3 regions of the Mesorhizobium sp. AR02 genome follow, and region 1 is predicted to be linked to each of the others. Evidence: predicted binding sites of a transcription regulator. Region 1 holds the regulator's gene; each other region holds the start of a gene.
What was found. The regulator PhoB, encoded in region 1, activates phosphate uptake and scavenging genes when phosphate is short. The targets are predictions, from matches to a motif close to TGTCATNNANCTGTCAT.
Positions count from the first base shown of each region.

Region 2: a site for PhoB is predicted at 2,955-2,971, ahead of DBIPINDM_RS35325 (PhoX family protein). Genes of this name have one in related genera too.
Region 3: a site for PhoB is predicted at 2,943-2,959, ahead of DBIPINDM_RS17285 (PhoX family protein). Genes of this name have one in related genera too.

Region 1 is NZ_CP080531.1:3,430,403-3,436,608, forward strand. Features, by position in the region: gene pstC (phosphate ABC transporter permease subunit PstC) at 1-705, shown strand, start outside; gene pstA (phosphate ABC transporter permease PstA) at 709-1,560, shown strand; gene pstB (phosphate ABC transporter ATP-binding protein PstB) at 1,557-2,360, shown strand; gene phoU (phosphate signaling complex protein PhoU) at 2,386-3,093, shown strand; gene phoB (phosphate regulon transcriptional regulator PhoB) at 3,113-3,802, shown strand; gene DBIPINDM_RS20815 (ROK family protein) at 4,015-5,259, opposite strand; gene xylF (D-xylose ABC transporter substrate-binding protein) at 5,529-6,206, shown strand, end outside.
Region 2 is NZ_CP080531.1:6,436,950-6,443,155, reverse strand. Features, by position in the region: gene urtB (urea ABC transporter permease subunit UrtB) at 1-756, opposite strand, end outside; gene urtA (urea ABC transporter substrate-binding protein) at 863-2,143, opposite strand; gene DBIPINDM_RS35330 (hypothetical protein) at 2,487-2,894, shown strand; gene DBIPINDM_RS35325 (PhoX family protein) at 3,027-4,940, shown strand; gene DBIPINDM_RS35320 (GMC family oxidoreductase) at 5,005-6,206, opposite strand, start outside.
Region 3 is NZ_CP080531.1:2,740,411-2,746,616, reverse strand. Features, by position in the region: gene DBIPINDM_RS17295 (GNAT family N-acetyltransferase) at 1-494, shown strand, start outside; gene DBIPINDM_RS17290 (hypothetical protein) at 516-740, opposite strand; gene DBIPINDM_RS17285 (PhoX family protein) at 877-2,880, opposite strand; gene DBIPINDM_RS17280 (hypothetical protein) at 3,154-3,693, shown strand; gene DBIPINDM_RS17275 (response regulator) at 3,916-4,578, opposite strand; gene DBIPINDM_RS17270 (sensor histidine kinase) at 4,575-5,966, opposite strand; gene DBIPINDM_RS17265 (hypothetical protein) at 6,136-6,206, shown strand, end outside.

The DNA.
Region 1 (6,206 bases):
ATCGCCATCCTGATCGCCGTGCCGCTCGGCATCGGCATCGCCATCTTCCTCACCGAGCTTTGCCCGCGCCCGCTGCGGCGCCCGATCGGCATGGCGGTTGAATTGCTGGCCGGCATCCCTTCGATCATTTACGGCATCTGGGGCCTGTTCGTCCTGGCACCGTTCCTGCAAACGACCGTGCAGCCCTTCATCATCAACGTGTTCCATGGCGTTCCCGGTCTCAACAGCCTGTTTGCCGGCCCGCCCTATGGCATCGGCCTGCTGACCTCGTCGATGATCCTGGCCATCATGGTGCTGCCCTTTATCACCTCGATCACCAAGGACGTCTTCGACACGGTGCCTCCCGTACTGAAGGAATCGGCCTACGGCATTGGTTGCACGACCTGGGAAGTGACCCGCCGCGTCGTCATTCCCTACACCCGGATCGGCATCATGGGCGGCGTCATGCTCGGCCTCGGCCGCGCTCTCGGCGAAACCATGGCGGTGACCTTTGTCATCGGCAACGCGCACCGCATCTCGACCTCGCTGTTCGCGCCGGCAACGACGATCTCCGCGACCATCGCCAACGAATTCACCGAAGCGGTCGGCGATCTCTACACCTCCTCGCTGGTGGCGCTCGGCCTGATCCTGTTCGTCATCACTTTCCTGATCCTTGCCATCGCACGCTACATGCTGATGCGCATCGACGCCCGCACGGGAGCCTGACCGATGTCGACAGCCACGTCGCTTCACCAGAGCCGCAAGCGCAAGAATGGCGTGATGATGACGCTGTGCGTCGTCGCCGCGGGCATCGGCCTTGCCTGGCTGGCGCTCATCCTCGGCGCGCTGCTCTACAAGGGCCTCGCCGGTGTCTCTCTCTCGGTCTTCACGGAAATGACGCCGCCACCCGGCGATGCCGGCGGCCTGCTCAATGCCATTTACGGCAGCATCGTGATGACCATCATCGGCATCATCGTCGGTACGCCGATCGGTGTGCTGGCCGGCACCTACATGGCTGAATACGGGCGCTTCTCGAAGCTCACCACTGTTGTGCGTTTCATCAACGACATCCTTCTGTCGGCGCCGTCGATCATCATCGGCCTGTTCGTCTATGAGCTGATGGTGCGGCCGATGGGGCATTTCTCGGCGATCGCCGGCGCTGTCGCGCTCGCCATCCTGGTCATCCCGGTCGTCGTGCGCACCACCGAGGACATGCTCAACCTGGTGCCCAACGCCTTGCGCGAAGCCGGCACCGCGATCGGCGCGCCGCGCTGGGTGGTCATCAAGTCGGTCGCCTACCGCGCCGCACTGTCCGGCATCGTCACCGGTATATTGCTGGCCATCGCCCGCATCTCTGGCGAGACGGCACCGCTTCTTTTCACGGCGCTGAACAACCAGTTCTGGTCGAGCAATCTCAACGCGCCGATGGCCAGCCTGCCTGTCACCATCTTCCAGTTCGCTCTCAGCCCCTACGAGGAATGGCAGCAACTGGCCTGGACCGGCGCACTCATAATCACATTGACGGTTCTCGCGCTCAGCATCTTTGCGCGCAGCCTGACCGGACGCAGAGAGGACAAATGAGCCAGATGTTGTCTCCAGACATGACGATCGCCGCCGAGGCGGTGGCCAAGGCCAAGATCGAGGTCAAGAACCTCAACTTCTACTATGGCCAGTCGAAGGCGCTGAAGGATATCACGCTGTCGCTGCCCGAGCGCAGCGTCACCGCCTTCATTGGCCCGTCGGGCTGCGGAAAGTCGACGCTGCTGCGCGTCTTCAACCGCATCTACGAGCTTTATCCCAAGCAGACCGCCGAGGGCCAGGTGCTGCTCGACGGCCAGAACGTTCTCGACCGCTCGCAGGATCTCAACCTGCTGCGCACCAAGATCGGCATGGTGTTCCAGAAGCCGACGCCGTTCCCGATGTCGATCTATGAGAACATCGCTTTCGGCGTCAGGCTCTATGAGAAGATCAGCAAGGCCGAGATGGACGGCCGTGTCGAGCAGGCGCTGAAGCGCGCAGCACTGTGGACCGAGGTCAAGGACAAGCTCAATGCCAGCGGCCTCAGCCTGTCTGGCGGCCAGCAGCAGCGGCTTTGCATCGCCCGCACGGTGGCGGTGAAGCCGGAGGTCATTCTGCTCGACGAGCCGGCCTCGGCGCTCGACCCGCTGTCGACCGCCAAGATCGAGGAGCTGATCGACGAATTGCAGGCCGACTACACGATCGTCATCGTCACCCACAACATGCAGCAGGCGGCGCGTGTCTCGAAGCAGACCGCTTTCATGTATCTGGGCGAACTGGTCGAGTTCGACAAAACCGAGAAGATCTTCACGTCGCCTCGCGAGAAGCGCACGCAAGACTACATCACCGGCCGCTTCGGCTGATCGCACGCATACGAGGACCAGGATCATGGCCGAACACACAGTTGCAGCCTTCGACGAGGATCTCGGACAGATCAGCAGGCTGATCAGTGACATGGGCGATCTCGCCGGCTCGATGGTCGGTGGCGCCACCAAGGCGCTGCTGAATTCCGACAACGCTCTCGCTCAGCGCGTGGTTTCCGACGATGCCATCATGGACGCGCGTCAGCGCGAGCTCGACGACCGCGCCATCACGCTGATCGCCAAGCGCCAGCCGATGGCCGATGATCTGCGCCATGTCGTCGGGTCGATCCGCATGGCCGGCGACCTCGAGCGCATTGGCGACCTTGCCAAGAACATCGCCAAGCGCGTCGGCACCGTCGGCCTCAGCGCCACGCCGCGCGACCTGTCGCATTCCATCGACGCCATGGCACAGCTGGTGCTGATCCAGGTGCAGGGCGTGATCGAAGAGTATGCGGCGCGCGATGCCGCGGCACTGGCGAAGCTGCGCGCCGACGACGAACGCATCGACGTCAAATACACCTCCGTCTTCCGCGAACTGCTGACCTACATGATGGAGGATCCGCGCAACATCACGGCTTGCACGCATCTGTTGTTCTGCGCCAAGAATCTCGAACGCATCGGCGACCACGTGACCAACATTGCCGAAAACGCCTACTATGTCCTGACCGGCACGCAGTTGCCCGCCAATCGTCCCAAGCAGGACGAGACGGCGATGTCGGCGCCCGCGGCCTGACGCAAGAGGTGACCAATCGATGATCGCGCCACGCATTATGGTGGTGGAGGATGAGGAGCCGCTGGGGGTGCTGCTCCGTTACAATCTTGAATCCGAAGGCTACCAGGTGGAGGTGGTGCCGCGCGGCGACGAGGCTGAAATCCGCCTGCAGGAGAACGTGCCCGACCTTCTGGTGCTCGACTGGATGGTGCCGGCGGTGTCCGGCATCGAACTCTGTCGGCGCCTGCGGATGCGGCCCGAGACCGAGCGGCTGCCGATCATCATGCTGACCGCGCGGGGCGAAGAAAGCGACCGCGTACGTGGGCTCTCGACCGGCGCCGACGACTATCTGGTCAAGCCGTTCTCGACGCCGGAATTCATGGCTCGCGTCAAGGCGCTGCTGCGCCGCGCCAAGCCGGAAGTTCTGTCCAGCGTGCTCAAGGTCGGCGACATCGTGCTCGACCGTGAATCGCACCGGGTTTATCGCAAGAAGAGCGAGATCCGGCTCGGGCCGACCGAGTTCCGCCTGCTCGAATTCATGATGCGTCATCCCGGCCGCGTGTTCTCGCGCAGCCAGCTGCTCGACAATGTCTGGGGCGAGACGATCTATATCGACGAGCGCACCGTCGACGTGCATGTCGGCCGGCTGCGCAAGGCGGTCAACAATGGCCGCATGCCGGACGTGATTAGAACCATTCGGGGCGCCGGCTACGCGATCAGGGAAGATTAGAGCCTTGGCGCGGAAGCGTTGATAGGTTGAATGTCTCCACTCCCGGGTCACACGCATTGATGATTGGCTGAGACGCTCATGACCTCGTCATCCTATGGCGGAGCAAGGAGCGAAGCGACGCCACCATTCCTCAGAGTTGATGACGAAGCTGAGAGGCTTCTGCCAATCTCCAAAGTCGGCGATGGTCTACGGCATCAATGACGGACGTCAGCTCAGGCTACGTTCTTTCCAACGCCTGACTTACCCTGCACCCCCGGCGCGAAAATTTCCTGGTCGACGAAGGTCAGTGCGCGCATGGCGCAGCCTTCGCGGATCAGCGGCAGTTCGTTCGGCTCGGTGTCGAAGGAAATCGATTTCGAGTGCTGGCCGCCTGCGGTCTGGGCGATCGCCTCGCGCAGTGCCGGCTCGATCAGGTCGAAGGCGGCGGCGCTGACGCCGACCATGGCGACGGGTGCGGGATCGATCAGCGCGAACAGGCTGCCGAGGCCATAACCGAGTGCCTCGCCGGCCCTGCGGTAGGCTTCGCGCTCGGGGCCGTCCCGTTCCCGCGCCGTCGCGGCGAGCGCCCGCATCTGCGCGTCGCTGACATCGGCGACCGGCTCGGTGTCCTCGCTGAGCTGCCTGGCGTTGCGCCAGATGGCGTAGTTGCCGGCATAGGCCTCGACGCAGCCGCGGCGTCCGCAGCGGCAGAGCGCGCCGCCCGGCCGATGGATCATGTGGCCGAACTCGCCACCAGAGGAATGGGTGCCGGTAAACAGCTCGCCCTTCAGCACCAGGCCCATGCCGATGCCGTGCGACAGAAGGATGGCGATGAAGTCGTCGCGGTAGCGCTCCGGATCGCGCCAGCGCAGCGCCACCGCCATCATGTTGCAGTCGTTTTCCATGGTGGCGGGGATGCCGAACTCGGCCTCGAGTATGTCGGCGAAGGCGATGTCGGTCTGCGGTGTGATCGGCGACCACAGCATCGAGCGGGCCTCGGTGTCGGTGATGCCCTGGATCGCCAGCGCGATGCGGGCGACGCTGCGCACGTCGATATCGGGATCCTCGAGGCGCCGTCGTACGATGGCGACGCATTCACCGATCAGCGCCTCGCGCGACATGGTCAGCGTGTCCAGCCGGCGCTGTTCTTCCGATACCACCTGGCCGGCATAGTCGATGACGGCGACGGAGAGGAAATTCAGCGACAGCACCACGGTCATGACAGCCGCGGCCTCCGGATTGAGGCCGAGGCCAACCTGTGGCCTGCCGCGTTTCAGCGCGCCGGCTTCGCTCGGCTTGCCTTCGGCCAGGATGCCTTCGCCGATCAGGTCGGAAGAGATCGCCGATATGGTCGAATGGCTGAGGCCGGTGGTCGCGGCAATCTCGGTGCGCGAGGGCCGACCGGCCCGGCGCACGGCCGCAATCACCATCGCGCGGTTGCGCCGGCGCAGATCGTCGTGGCGGATTCCGACCGACATGTTTCCCACATCCTCCCGGTCGCCGCGGTTCTTCCTGCCCCTCGAACGCTGCCGACGACACGCCCAAATAGTGGCAGAAGCGGCCCGTCCTGTCATTTATTTATTCCGGGGCTCGAAAAAAATTCGCAGGGACATCAAAATCCATCAGAATCGTTGTTGACAGCGTTCCGGTGTTGGCTCAGTGTTTTTTCGAGGCTCGAAAAAATAGAGCCTCTGTGCCGGCCTTAGGGCCAGTTTGGTCGCGCCATACGCGGCGCAGGGAGGATATCATGAAGAGATTCACGGCCGCCATCCTGGCGGGTGTCGCCATGTCGCTGACGCTTGCGTCGGTCGCGCAGGCGAAGGACAAGGTCATCGGTGTTTCGTGGTCCAACTTCCAGGAAGAGCGCTGGAAGACCGACGAAGCCGCCATGAAGAAGGCGATCGAGGCCGCCGGCGACAAGTACATCTCCGCCGATGCGCAGTCCAATCCCGGCAAGCAGCTTACCGATGTCGAAAGCCTGATCTCGCAGGGCGCCAATTCGCTGATCATCCTGGCGCAGGACGCCTCGGCCATCGGTCCGGCCGTGCAGAAGGCGCTGGACGAAGGCATTCCGGTCGTCGGCTATGACCGCCTGATCGAGAACAAGGACGTCTTCTACCTGACCTTCGACAACAAGGAAGTCGGCCGCCTGCAGGCCAGTGCGGTGTTCAAGGCCAAGCCGGAAGGCAATTATGTCTTCATCAAGGGCTCGGGCTCCGATCCGAATGCCGACTTCCTGTTCTCGGGCTCGATGGAAGTGCTCAAGGCGGCCATCGACAGCGGCAAGATCAAGAATGTTGGTGAGGCCTATACGGACGGCTGGCTACCTGCCAACGCCCAGAAGAACATGGAGCAGTTCCTGACCGCCAATGACAACAAGGTCGACGCTGTGGTCGCCGCCAATGACGGCACCGCCGGCGGCGTC
Region 2 (6,206 bases), 3.0 Mb from region 1:
CAGCGAAATGCCGTACCAGATGTTCTGGCCGGCATCCCAGAAGGCCAGCGTCGAATTGATGTTGGCGATCGCAGCCGTCGCCGCTTCCTTGACTGCTCCAGAGGCGTTGGCCTCGACGGAGGTGAGCAGCGAAACCGCGTTGCGGTCGCCACGCGCACCGATCAGGGCGATTGCCGCGAGCTTGTCTGCATCGGGCTTGTCTGAAACCAGTATGGACGCGGCACGCGCCTGCTCCAGCAGAGCCTTGACGCTCGCCACGGTTTCACTGGCGATCGCTGCGTCGAGCGGCTCGATATTGGCGGCATCAGGTGTCTTGAACATAGTGTCGGCGGCGGCGATGCGGACCGTCGGATCCTTGGACCCAAGCGTCAACGTGCCCAATGCATCGCGAATGGCGCGGCGCAAGGTGTTGTTGACAGTGATTTTGGTTATGTCGTCTTCGGAGGCCTCGCCCGCTGCCTCGCCGCTCAGCGGGTCAAAAAGCTGGACGCCTTCATCGCCCTCCTTGCCGACAAACACCATCGAGTCAGCCGTGCGAATGTAGAGATTGCCGTCAGCCAATGCAGCAAGCGCCCGTTCGACAGCGGGATCCCCTGTGGCTGTCAATTCGTGAACGACGGCTCCCGTCTCGGAAAAGTCCGTTACTGTCGCGAACTTGGCGATAATGGCACGCAGATCGGCTTCCGCAGCGCCCGAAGACGACAGCGTCGTCAGCAGGAACAAAAGCGCCAGGCCCATCGCATGCAAAATCTTCATCGGCTCTTGGTGACCCTTGAAGGTTGAGTGGGCGTCCGGACAGTGGAGGAAACCATCCGGACGCGCGCGGTCTTGGGCATGGACCGGACGGTCTAGCCCGGGAGGATCAGTTCGTGCCCTTGCCGCCGCACTTGCCGGTTTTGACGTTGAAGTTGCCGCAGCTGAGCGGCGCGCGCCAATCGGAAATCAGGTCCTTGGAGTCGGGCAGGTAGTCGGACCATTCGTCGCCCATCACCAGGCCCGGTGTCTTCGAAACCGTTTCGAACTGGCCATTGGCCTGGATTTCACCGATCAGCACCGGCTTGGTGATGTGGTGGTTCGGCATCATCGTCGAATAGCCGCCGGTCAGGTTCGGCACCGAAACGCCGATCATGGCATCGATGACCTTGTCCGGATCGGTGGTGCCGGCCTTCTCGACCGCCTTCACCCACATATTGAAGCCGATATAGTGTGCTTCCATCGGGTCGTTGGTGGTGCGCTTGTTGTTCTTGATGAACTTGTGCCAGTCGGCGATGAACTTCTTGTTCTCAGGCGTGTTGACGCTCTCGAAATAGTTCCAGGCGGCGAGATGGCCGACCAGCGGCTTGGTGTCGAGACCGGCCAGCTCTTCCTCGCCGACCGAGAATGCCATGACCGGGATGTCCTCGGCCTTGATGCCCTGGTTGCCGAGTTCCTTGTAGAACGGCACATTGGCGTCACCGTTGACGGTCGAGACGACGGCGGTCTTCTTGCCGGCAGAACCGAACTTCTTGATCGCCGAGACTTCGGTCTGCCAGTCGGAGAAGCCGAACGGCGTGTAGTTGGTCATGATGTCCTCGGCTGCGACGCCCTTGGACTTCAGGTAGGCTTCCAGGATCTTGTTGGTGGTGCGCGGATAGACGTAGTCGGTGCCTTCCAGCACCCAACGCTTCACCGAGCCGCCGTCCTTGCTCATCAGATAGTCGACGGCAGGGATCGCCTGCTGGTTCGGAGCCGCACCGGTGTAGAACACGTTGCGCTCGCTTTCCTCGCCCTCATACTGGACGGGATAGAACAGGATGTTGTCGAGTTCGGAGAACACCGGCAGCACCGATTTGCGCGACACCGAGGTCCAGCAGCCGAACACCGCCGCGACCTTGTCCTTCGAAATCAGCTCGCGTGCCTTTTCGGCGAACAGCGGCCAGTTGGAAGCCGGATCGACAACCACGGCCTCCAGCTTCTTGCCGAGCAGGCCGCCCTTGGCGTTCTGTTGCTCGATAAGCATCAGCATGGCGTCCTTCAGCGTCGTCTCCGAAATCGCCATGGTCCCCGACAGCGAATGCAGGATGCCGACCTTGATCGTGTCCTCAGCCGCCCTGGCGGGTGCGGACATCAGCAAGCCGGCGGCGACCACGCTTGCCGAAAACATTTTTGTTATTGTCGAGAAATTACCCCTCATACGGAAGACTCCCAAGCTCGTTGATTGCACCGCAACAATGCAATGCAACCCGCATGCCAACCGCTGCGGGAATGCTGAAAAGCGGCAAATAGCCAAACATTATCAGCCTGTTATTATATTAGATTGAACAAACAAAAGAGAGCCGGTTAAAAATTGGTTGAGGGAAATTTGCGCAGCGCACAAGGCATCTGCCTAATTTTCGCCCAATTTCACCAAGTGCCTAGATTTTGGCCTTTGCGCGCGGGTCGCGGACGACAAATGTTGCGGCACAGCGCAAAAATAGGGCAAGCTCGCGCCTCAACCGAGCAACGTCATGACATCCCTGATTTCACGCATTTCTATCGGCATAGTGTTTCTGGCGACAGCGACCGGGGCCGCACGGGCCGACTTCAGTGACGGCAAGATGCCTGACGGCACCTATCACTGTGAAGTCTACCTGCTCGGCATGTTCCTCAACCTTGGCGACATCACCATCAAGGGAAATGTCTACACCGGCCCTGTCACCTTCGGGACCGTCCAACAGGGCTATAACTACCAGATGGATGCAAACGGCGTGATCTCCTGGCTGGGACCGCTTGGTGGCTACACCGCCGGCGGCAACTCGCTGTCGATGACCCAGGCGACACTGGATGGCCAGAACCCGCCCTCCTTCGACATCATCATGAAGCAGCCCGACGGCGCCTTCACCGCCTCGACCTGCACCAAGGGCAGCAATCAGTAGGCCTTCCCTCTGGCGATGGCGCCGCCTCCGTGCGGCCGGCAAGCCGTGTCCGCCTTCTCATGTCATCTGGATGTTGCCGAAGCTGGATAGGCAGCGGTGCGCCGTCACCCATCCACATCGAGAGGCAGACACATGGCCAACTTCCCGTCTTCATCCTCCCCTGTCATTCGCGAAATCATCGCCGAGCGCGTCTCGCGCCGGACGCTCCTGAAAGGCAGCCTTGCATCCGGCGCCCTGATCGCCGGCGGCAGCTTTGTCGGCTCGTTGTTTGCCGGCGAGACGCATGCGGCTGCAGCACTTTCCACACTCGGCTTTCCCGAACTGAAGCGCGTCTATGACAAGACCCACGCCGCCGCGGAAGGTTATGAAACAACTGTTGTCGCACGCTGGGGCGATCCGCTTGTCGCCGGCCTGCCGGATTTCGACGGCAACACGGTTCCAGCCGCCGAACAGGAAAAGCGCTTCGGCTATAACTGCGATTACATCGCCTTCCTGCCGCTGCCAAAGGGTTCGGTGAACTCCGACCATGGCCTGCTTTGCGTCAACAACGAGTACATCTCGCCCAATGTGATGTTCCCAGGCATGACCGAGGACGATGCCGGCAAGGCGATGAACAAGGAACAGGTCGATCTCGGCCTGGCGGCGATGGGCCATTCGATCGTCGAGATCATGCTCAAGGACGGCAAGTGGCAAACCGTCGAGGACAGCCCGCTCAACCGCCGCATTACGGCCAACACCGAAATGACGGTTTCCGGACCGGTGGCCGGCCATGCCTTGATGAAGACCTCGGCGGATGCGACCGGCACAAAAGTGCTCGGCACCAGCTACAATTGCAGCGGCGGTTTTACGCCATGGGGCACCGTGCTGACTTGCGAGGAAGGTGTTTCCGACCTGTTCGGCGGTGACCCGAAGAAGGCGCCGACCGCGGACATTCTCGACCGCTACGGCTTCGATGGTTCCGACATCTACGGCCGTGGCCGTTTCCACGACCGCTTCAACATCGACAAGGAGCCGAACGAGCCGAACCGCTTCGACTGGGTGGTCGAGATCGACCCTTATGATCCCCAATCGAAGCCGGTGAAGCGCACGGCCCTTGGCCGCATGTCGCACGAGGCCTCCACCGTTGTCCTCAACAAGGACGGCCGCATCGTCGTCTACATGGGCGACGACGACTATTTCGAATACATGTACCGCTACGTCTCGAACAAGGCCTACGACAAGGCGAACCCGGCCTCCAGCAACGGCCTCCTGGACGATGGCGTGCTCTCGGTCGCCCGTTACGACGCCGATGGCTCGATGACCTGGCTGCCGCTGGTTCACGGCCAGGGCAAGCTCACACCCGAGAACGGCTTTGCCGACCAGGCCGAGGTGCTGTTGAAGACACGGCTGACGGCGGATGCCATCGGCGCGACCCCGATGGACCGGCCGGAGGACATAGAGACCAATCCGGTCACCGGCCGCGTCTACGCCGTCATGACCAAGAACAAGAAGCGCGACGAATCCAAGGTCAATCCGGCCAACACGCGGCCGGAAAACCTCTGGGGCCACATCGTCGAGCTGATTCCGCCTGGCGGACGCGGCACCGAGGCCGATCACACCGCCGACAAATATGCCTGGGACCTGTTCGTGCTCTGCGGCAATCCCAAGGACGCGAAAGTCGGCGCAACCTTCCATCCCGACACGTCGGACAATGGCTGGTTTGTCTGCCCCGACAACATCACCTTCGACCTGGCCGGCCGGCTCTGGGTGGCGACCGATGGCGCCAATGATTTCGACCTGCCGGACGGCGTCTATGGCGTCGACACGGAAGGCCCCGCGCGCGGCCTGCCAAAGCTGCTGTTCACCTGCCCGCATGGCGCGGAAGCGACCGGCCCTTGCTTCACCCCGGATGGCACGACGCTGTTCCTTTCCGTCCAGCATCCCTCCGAGGATGCCGAAACGCTCGACAAGGCACAGTCGCTGTGGCCCGATTTCAAGGACGGCCAGCCGCCGCGGCCATCGGTCGTCGCCATCCGCCGCAAGGACGGCCAGCCGGTCGGGGCGTAACGTCCAACAGACAAAAAAGGCACGGAACCATGTCAGGTTCCGCGCCAGCAGGCAGTCGGGGAGGTCAGATGGTTTTCGCCGACATCTGGGCGGCGATATAATCGGCCTGGCGGATCGCCAGCGACACGATGGTCAGGGTCGGGTTTTCTGCGGCACCTGTCGTGAACTGGCTTCCGTCCGACACGAACAGGTTCTTGATATCGTGCGCCTGGCCATGCTTGTTGACGACGCCGTCTTCCGCCTTCTCGCTCATCCGGTTGGTGCCGAGATTGTGGGTCGAGGGATAGGGCGGCGTCGGGAAGGTGCGTGTGGCACCGACCGCATCGTAAAGTGCTGACGCCTGCTTGTAGGCATGGTTGCGCATCGCCGTGTCGTTCGGGTGGTCGTCGAAATGCACGTCGGCGATGGGCATGCCGTGCTCGTCCTTCTCGTCGGCATGCAGCGTAATGCGGTTCTCCTCGCGCGGCATATCCTCGCCGACGATCCACAGGCCGGCCATGTGGTCGTAGTGGTCGAGCGCCGTGGTGAAGGAGCGTCCCCAGCCGCCGGGATTGAGGAAGGCCGCCATGAATGGCAGGCCGAGCGACAGCGTCTCGAACTCGTAGCCGCCGACGAAACCGCGCGATGGATCATGGTGCGCCTCGTCGCGGATGATGCCGGCCATGGTGGTGCCGCGATACATATGCACCGGCTTGTCGAAGATGGCATAGACCGAGCCGGTGGTGTGGCGCATGTAGTTCTTGCCCACCTGCCCTGACGAATTGGCAAGCCCGTGCGGGAATTTGCTCGATTGCGAATTGAGCAGCAGGCGCGGACTCTCGATCGAATTGCCGGCCACGGCGACGATGCGAGCCTTCTGCTCTTGTAGCTTGCCGTCCTTGTCGGCGTAGACGACGCCGGTCACCTTGCCGCTGGCGTCGTGGTTGATCTTGATCACCATGGCATTCGGCCGGACTTCGAGGTGCCCTGTCGCCTCGCCCTTCGGGATTTCGGTATAGAGCGTCGACCATTTGGCGCCCCATTTGCAGCCCTGGAAGCAGAAGCCGGTCTGCTGACAGGAGTTGCGATCGTCGCGCTCGACCGAATTGATCGCCATGTTGCCGGTATGGCATTCCTTGTAGCCGAGCTTGTCGGCGCCGGCCTTCAACACCTTGAAATTGTTGTTGCCCGGCAGGCGCGGCCAGCCATTGGTGCCGGTGACGCCCATCTTGGCTTCCGCCTTGGCGTAGTAAGGCTCCATCTCGGCCAGCGTGATCGGCCAGTCGA
Region 3 (6,206 bases), 690 kb from region 1:
TGGCTCAGGCCGACCCCATTGCCCTTCCGGCCGGCCTCTCGGCAATCTCGACCGCCGCCGCCGTGCAGATGGTTGCCGAGGCGCCGTTACAGGTGGTGTCGGATGATCGGGTGCAACGCCTGACACAAGACGACGTGGCGGAAATGGTGGCCCTGGCGTCGCTCACCAAGCCCGGCCCATTCACGTCTGGAGCATTGAGCCTTGGCGACTTCTGGGGCGTGAAGGCCGGCGGCCGGCTGGTGGCGATGGCCGGCGAGCGCATGAAACAGCCTGGCTACAGCGAGCTCAGCGGCGTCTGCTCGCATCCGGATGTCCGCGGCGGCGGCCTCGGCCGGCTGTTGTCCGTGTTTGTGGCCAATCAGATTTTCGCACGCGGCGAGCTGCCATACCTCCACGCTTATGCCAGCAATGCCGCAGCGATAAGGCTCTACGAGACCATCGGCTTCAGACTGAGAAGCACAATCAACGTGGCCGTCGTTCAACGTCCCGGATAAGCGGCTGGGAGGCCCTGACCTTCAGGCCGATTTCGACTCCAGCCGGCGAAAACCGACGGCGTCCGTCAGCATGTCCTCGTCGACCATGCCGGCATTGTGGAGCGCAAGCAGGGTCAGGGCGATCTCGCGCGCTTCCGGCGAATCGGGGTGTGCTTCGCGCTTGAGGCAGGCTTCGTCAAAGACGCGCTGCAGCCTGGCGATGTCGCCAGGCTTGAGCAGGCCACGATCATAGACGGACTTCGACATGGCGGTCTCCTGAAGGAGGAGTTAGGGCGCCACCTGTAAATTGCCAATCTTTCCCGGAGCTTGAACAGGTTTCATGCGGAATGAGGGGCGTTCGGGAATCGAACCCCTCCCAAAGGCTGCAAACCGGCGCCCGAGATCAGACCGCGATCTTGCCGCCGCCTTGCCTGGTGATGGCGACGACCGACGGCCGCACCGGCATGTCCGGCTTGAAATCCGGCCAGCGCGTCGACGGATACTCATAGTAGGACGGGCGGCCAAAACCTTCCCAATCCTCGCCGCCGTCGCCCGGATGCTGGACGGCGACGAAAGCGGTCTGGTCGTCGGGTGCAAACAACGGGCCGCACATTTCGGCGCCGATCGGCACGCGGAAGAACAGCTTTGAGGTCGCCCGTGCAGCCCCTTCCGTATCGACCGCCCATAGGCCGTCGGTGCGGCCGGTGGCCTTCGGTCCCTGGCCGTCGGTGGCGACCCAGAGCCGCCCGGCCGAATCGACCGCGCAATTGTCGGGCATGCCGAACCAGCCATTGCTCGTCGTCGCCGTCGAGAAGGTGGCGCCGACATCGGCAACCGAGGGATCACCGCATTTCAGGAGCACTTCCCATTTGCCCTTGGTGGACGTGAAATCGCCGTCGGTCTCGGTGATCTCGACAATGTGGCCGAAGGCATTTTCGGCGCGCGGGTTGGCGGCATCGACCTGGTCGGCCTTGCGCTTTGAATTGTTGGTCAGCATGACATAGACCTTGCCGTTGACACCATTGGGCTGGATGTCCTCGGGCCGGTCCATCTTGGTGGCGCCGAGCAGATCGGCAGCGCGCCGCGTCTCGATCAGGACGTCGGCCTGGCCAGCAAAGCCGTTTTCCGTCGTCAGCGGCCCCTGGCCGAAGACGATCGGCAGCCAGTCGACCGTGCCGTCCTCGGCGAATTTGGCGACATGCAGCGTGCCGTCGTCGAGCAGGTCCTTGTTGGCGGCATGGTCGTTGGCGTTGAAAGTGCCCTTGGTGACGAATTTGTAAACATAGTCGAAGCGCTCGTCGTCGCCGAGATAGAAGACGACGCGGCCGTCCCTGGCGACGATCGATTCGGCGCCCTCATGCTTGAAGCGGCCCATGGCGGTGCGCTTCCTCGGCGTCGAGGTCGGATCGTTGACGTCGACCTCGACGATCCAGCCGAAGCGATTGGGCTCGTTCGGCTCCCTGGCGAGATTGAAGCGGTCGTAATGCGCGCCCCATTCATAGGCGCCTTCGGGAATGCCGAGCCGCTTGTAATTGGCGGCTTCCTTGTGGCCTTCCGGCAGTTCGCCGGAGAAATAGCCGTGGATGTTCTCCTCGGCCATGACATAGGTGCCCCAGGGCGTGACGCCGCCGGCGCAGTTGTTCATGGTGCCGAACACCTTCGTGCCGGACGGATCGGCATTGGTCTTGACGCGGTCATGGCCGGCAACCGGACCGGACAGCGCCATTTCGGTGGTGGCGGTGATGCGGCGGTTGAGCTTGCCGTCGCGCACCACTTGCCACTTGCCGCCCGCCTTGCGCATCTCGACGATGGTGCCGCCATGCGCCGCCATTTCGATATCGATCTGCTCCTCCGAGAGCGGCGCGACCTCGGCCTTCTTCTTCCCGTCCTTCTCGACGATCGAAACAATGCCCGGGAACATCAGATGCGGGTTGGTATATTCGTGATTGACCACCAGCAGGCCGTGCTCGGCAGAGCCGTCGATCGGGATATAGCCGACATAGTCGTTGTTGTAGCCGAACTGCCTGGCTTGCGCCTGCGCCGACTGCTTCGTCGGGTCGAACTCCGGCGAATCGGCAAACAGCGGATCGCCCCAGCGCAACAGCACGTCGGCGTCATAGCCCGGCGCGACATGGTGCCTGTCGTCGATGCCGGCCTGGAGCTCGTGGAATTTGAAGGCGGAGCCTTCCGCGGCGCGTGCCTCGTCCGCTGCGATCAGAGCCAGTGGGCTGACGGTGGCGGCGATCACCGAGACGGCGAGCGATCCCTTCAGGAAACCCCGGCGCGAGAACCGCGCGGCGATGATTTCGCCCATGGTGCGGTTGTCGGTGGGGTTGATGGCCGGTCCTTCGTTTTCCTCGAGCAGGCTGGTGCGGAATCGGGCGTCGGGGAAACGATGTTCGGTCATAAAGGGCCTCTGGCTTTGGAGTGGCTGGAGCTTGTTGCCTGTCGACCCCTTACGCCAGGCCGATCACATTTTCGTGACATGGTACAAGATCCAATGCCCAGGGGAGGCCGCTTGTTCACGCGCAACCTCGGACCTTGGTCCAACCTTGCGCTTGCAAAGGTCCTGGAGGACAAACGCAACGGTCGGAGGTCGCTTCCGGTCACTACGTCTTTCGGCGAAGTTGTTGGTTGCAACGTTGGGGTGGGCGCGCCGGCTCAATCGACGGAGATCAGGATGCACGGATCGATCACGGCCGGTTGTCGCCGGCTGACGCTCGTTTCGGCGGCTGTTCTGGCGCTGACCATCGTCCCCTATCGAATTTCCCTGCACGGCTCCGCCCCCGGAATCGACGCTGTTACCGCGCAGGCCGCCAAGGGTGGCAATGGCGGCGGCAACAGCGGGAATGGAAACGGCAACGGTGGCAGCAGCGGAAACGGCGGTAACAGCGGCAACGACAACGACAACGGAAATGGCGGTAACAGCAGCGGCGGCAATAGCAGCAACGGGAATGGAAACGGCGGCAATTCCGGAACAGATAGCGGTGGCGGCGACTCGGGATCCGGCAAGGGCCAGAGCGACAAAGGCGCCAACCATGTCAACGTCACGACCGGCGACAAGGTCGACGTGAGCGGCAACAAGATCACGGTCACGCATCCCGACGGCATCACCGAAAAGATCGAGAACGGCCGCTTCAGGATGCAGGATGCGCTGGGTCGCACGATCATCGACCGCCGGGCCACGCCGGCCGATGTCAGCCGTCTCAAGGCCATGTGAGGCTGGTCAACAGGCAACGGGCCAGCTTCACACGTCGCCTCCGCCGCCCCGGCGGAGGTGATCTCTTTGTCCGGCCTTCGCGGTTCCGCGATGGCCCAGAGCATGATCCCGAAAAGTGGGAACCGGTTTTGTCGGACAAACGGTTTCCGTTTGTCCGAAGATCATGCTCCAACAAGAAGCTAGATAAGGATGACGATCAACCAAGCGTCATCCTGATCTAATCTAAGAGCGGTTCCCGTCTCGGTCGTGAAACTCACGCATCACGAGAGCCGCTTCAGTGCGGTTTCGCACATTGAGTTTCGACAGCACCCCGGTCATGTGGTGCTTGACGGTCTTTTCCTGCAGCTCCAGGCGCAAGGCAACCTCCTTGTTGCTGAGCCCTTCCGCCACCAGCCGCAGGATTTCCGTCTGTCGTTCGGTCAGTTGCCGTAGCCGGTCCGCCACGCCGTTGGCAGGGTGCGGGGACTGGAGATCGGAAAGCAGCCGCGCCGACAGGGTCGGCGAAAGATAGCTCTCGCCGGCCGCCACGTTGCGCAGGATGTCGGCGAGCGCGCGCGATCCGACACCCTTGAGGATATAGCCGTGCACCCCTGCGTTCAGGGCCCTGGTTACATCGGCATTGGTCTCCGAAACGGTCAGCATGACGATCTTCTGGGCGGGATGGTCGGCAAGGATGCCTGTAACCGCGGCCAGGCCGCCGCCCGGCATGGAGATGTCGAGCAGCAGAATGTCGGGCTGCACCGTCGAGGCGATGCGTTCGGCGTCCTGCGCTGTCGCACCTTCGCCGACGATCTCGAAGCCTCCGATCTCCGACAGGCTGCGCGTCACGCCTTCGCGAAAGAGCGGATGGTCGTCGACAACAGCGATGCGAATGGTACCGATCATGCTTGCTCCTCGACCGAAAGACTGATCACCAGTCGCGTGCCTTGCGCTCCGGTCAAGGTCTGGAACTGGCCGCCAATGCTTTCGACCCGCTCCCTGAGGCCGGCGAGCCCCAGCCCCTCGACCCGTGCCGGATCGAAGCCCGGCCCGCCATCCGACACTTCGACAAAAAGCCTGCCATTCTTCATCCCGGCCCGCACCGCCTGATCCTTGGCCAGTCCGTGGCGATAGGCATTGTTCAGTCCTTCCTGCACGAAACGATAGATGCTGATCTTCTCGGAGGCGCCGGGTTCGGGCAAATGCCTGGGCAGCGTGAGCGTCACCGACGTTCCCGTCCGGCGCTGGTGTTCGTCGACGGCCAGCCGCAATATCTCCGTTGCGGCGGCCGTCTCGATCTGCGGCAGCACGAGGCCGGTGCAGATGCCGCGTATTTCGCGCATCGCGTCCTCCAGCGTCTTGCGGATCATCGCGACCTCGGTCGAGCGGCTTTCGCCCCAATCGCCGTCGCCGGAAAATACCGGGCTGTCCATGCGCAGCGCCGCCAGGGCGACGAGTTGCGCCGGTCCGTCATGAAGGTCGGCGCCGATCCGGCGCAAATATCTTTCGTTGAGCGCGGTGGCGCGGCGGGACGCCCGCTGCACACGCTGCCGCAAGGCGCTGTTTTGCGTCACCAGGCCCTGCAGCTCCGACACCTGGCGGCGCAGCGCCCCGCGCTGGTCGTCGATGGTGCGGCTGGCGCGCAGCACGATGCCCGACAAGAGCAGAAAAGCCGTCAAGGTGGTGCCGGCCACGATCAGCCAGCTCGACAGCAGGGCGGAAGCCAGCGTGGCTTTGAAATCGGTGGCGATCTCGAAGAATTCGGTGACGGCCACCACCTCGCCGGACCAGGGCTCGCGCACGGGGTTGTAGATCTCCAGCAACGGCATGCCGACGGCCTGCTCCTTGACTTCGTCTCCGTCGAACGTGTCGAATTGGGCGGTGACGTTGCCCTGGAAGGCGGACCGCAGATTGTCGGTGAGATCGAAGCGGTGGCCGATCAAGGTCGCGTCCTTCGCGTAGAGCACGGTACCGTCGCGGCGCCAGAGCCTGAACGAGACCAGGCGCTTGCCGAGCGCGCCCTGGCCGAGCGTCTCGTCGAGCGCCTGCTTGACGGAGTCACTGAGCTCCTCGCTCTTGCGCAGGTCGGGCAGCAGCGGCGCAATCACGCTGTCGACATAAAGCGCCGTCGTGGCGGCCGAATTGCGGATGATGCCTTCCCGGATCTGCGTCGTCACCCAGGCGCCCACCACCAGCATGACGGCCAGAAGGCCAAAGCCGCCGGCAACGACGAATTGCAGGGCAAGAGACAGTTCGCTCCAGCGCCGCGCCAAGTTCTGCAGAATACGAAACATGAGCCCCTGACCGCCCTTCCATCGACAGCTGGGCGACATCGGCACATTGAGCCTCAGTCTTGCCGTTGCCAAGACCCTCGTTAGAACGAGGTCGCTTGACGTCTCGGCGCGCTTCGGAAACAAGGTCGGCGGCACACGCGGCGAGAGCCGCTTCGAGGGGAACGGGACGTTGAGTTTTTCGGGACTGCTGCAGCTTGGCTTTTCGACGGTGATCTTCCTTTTGGCGGCGACAGCCGCCAA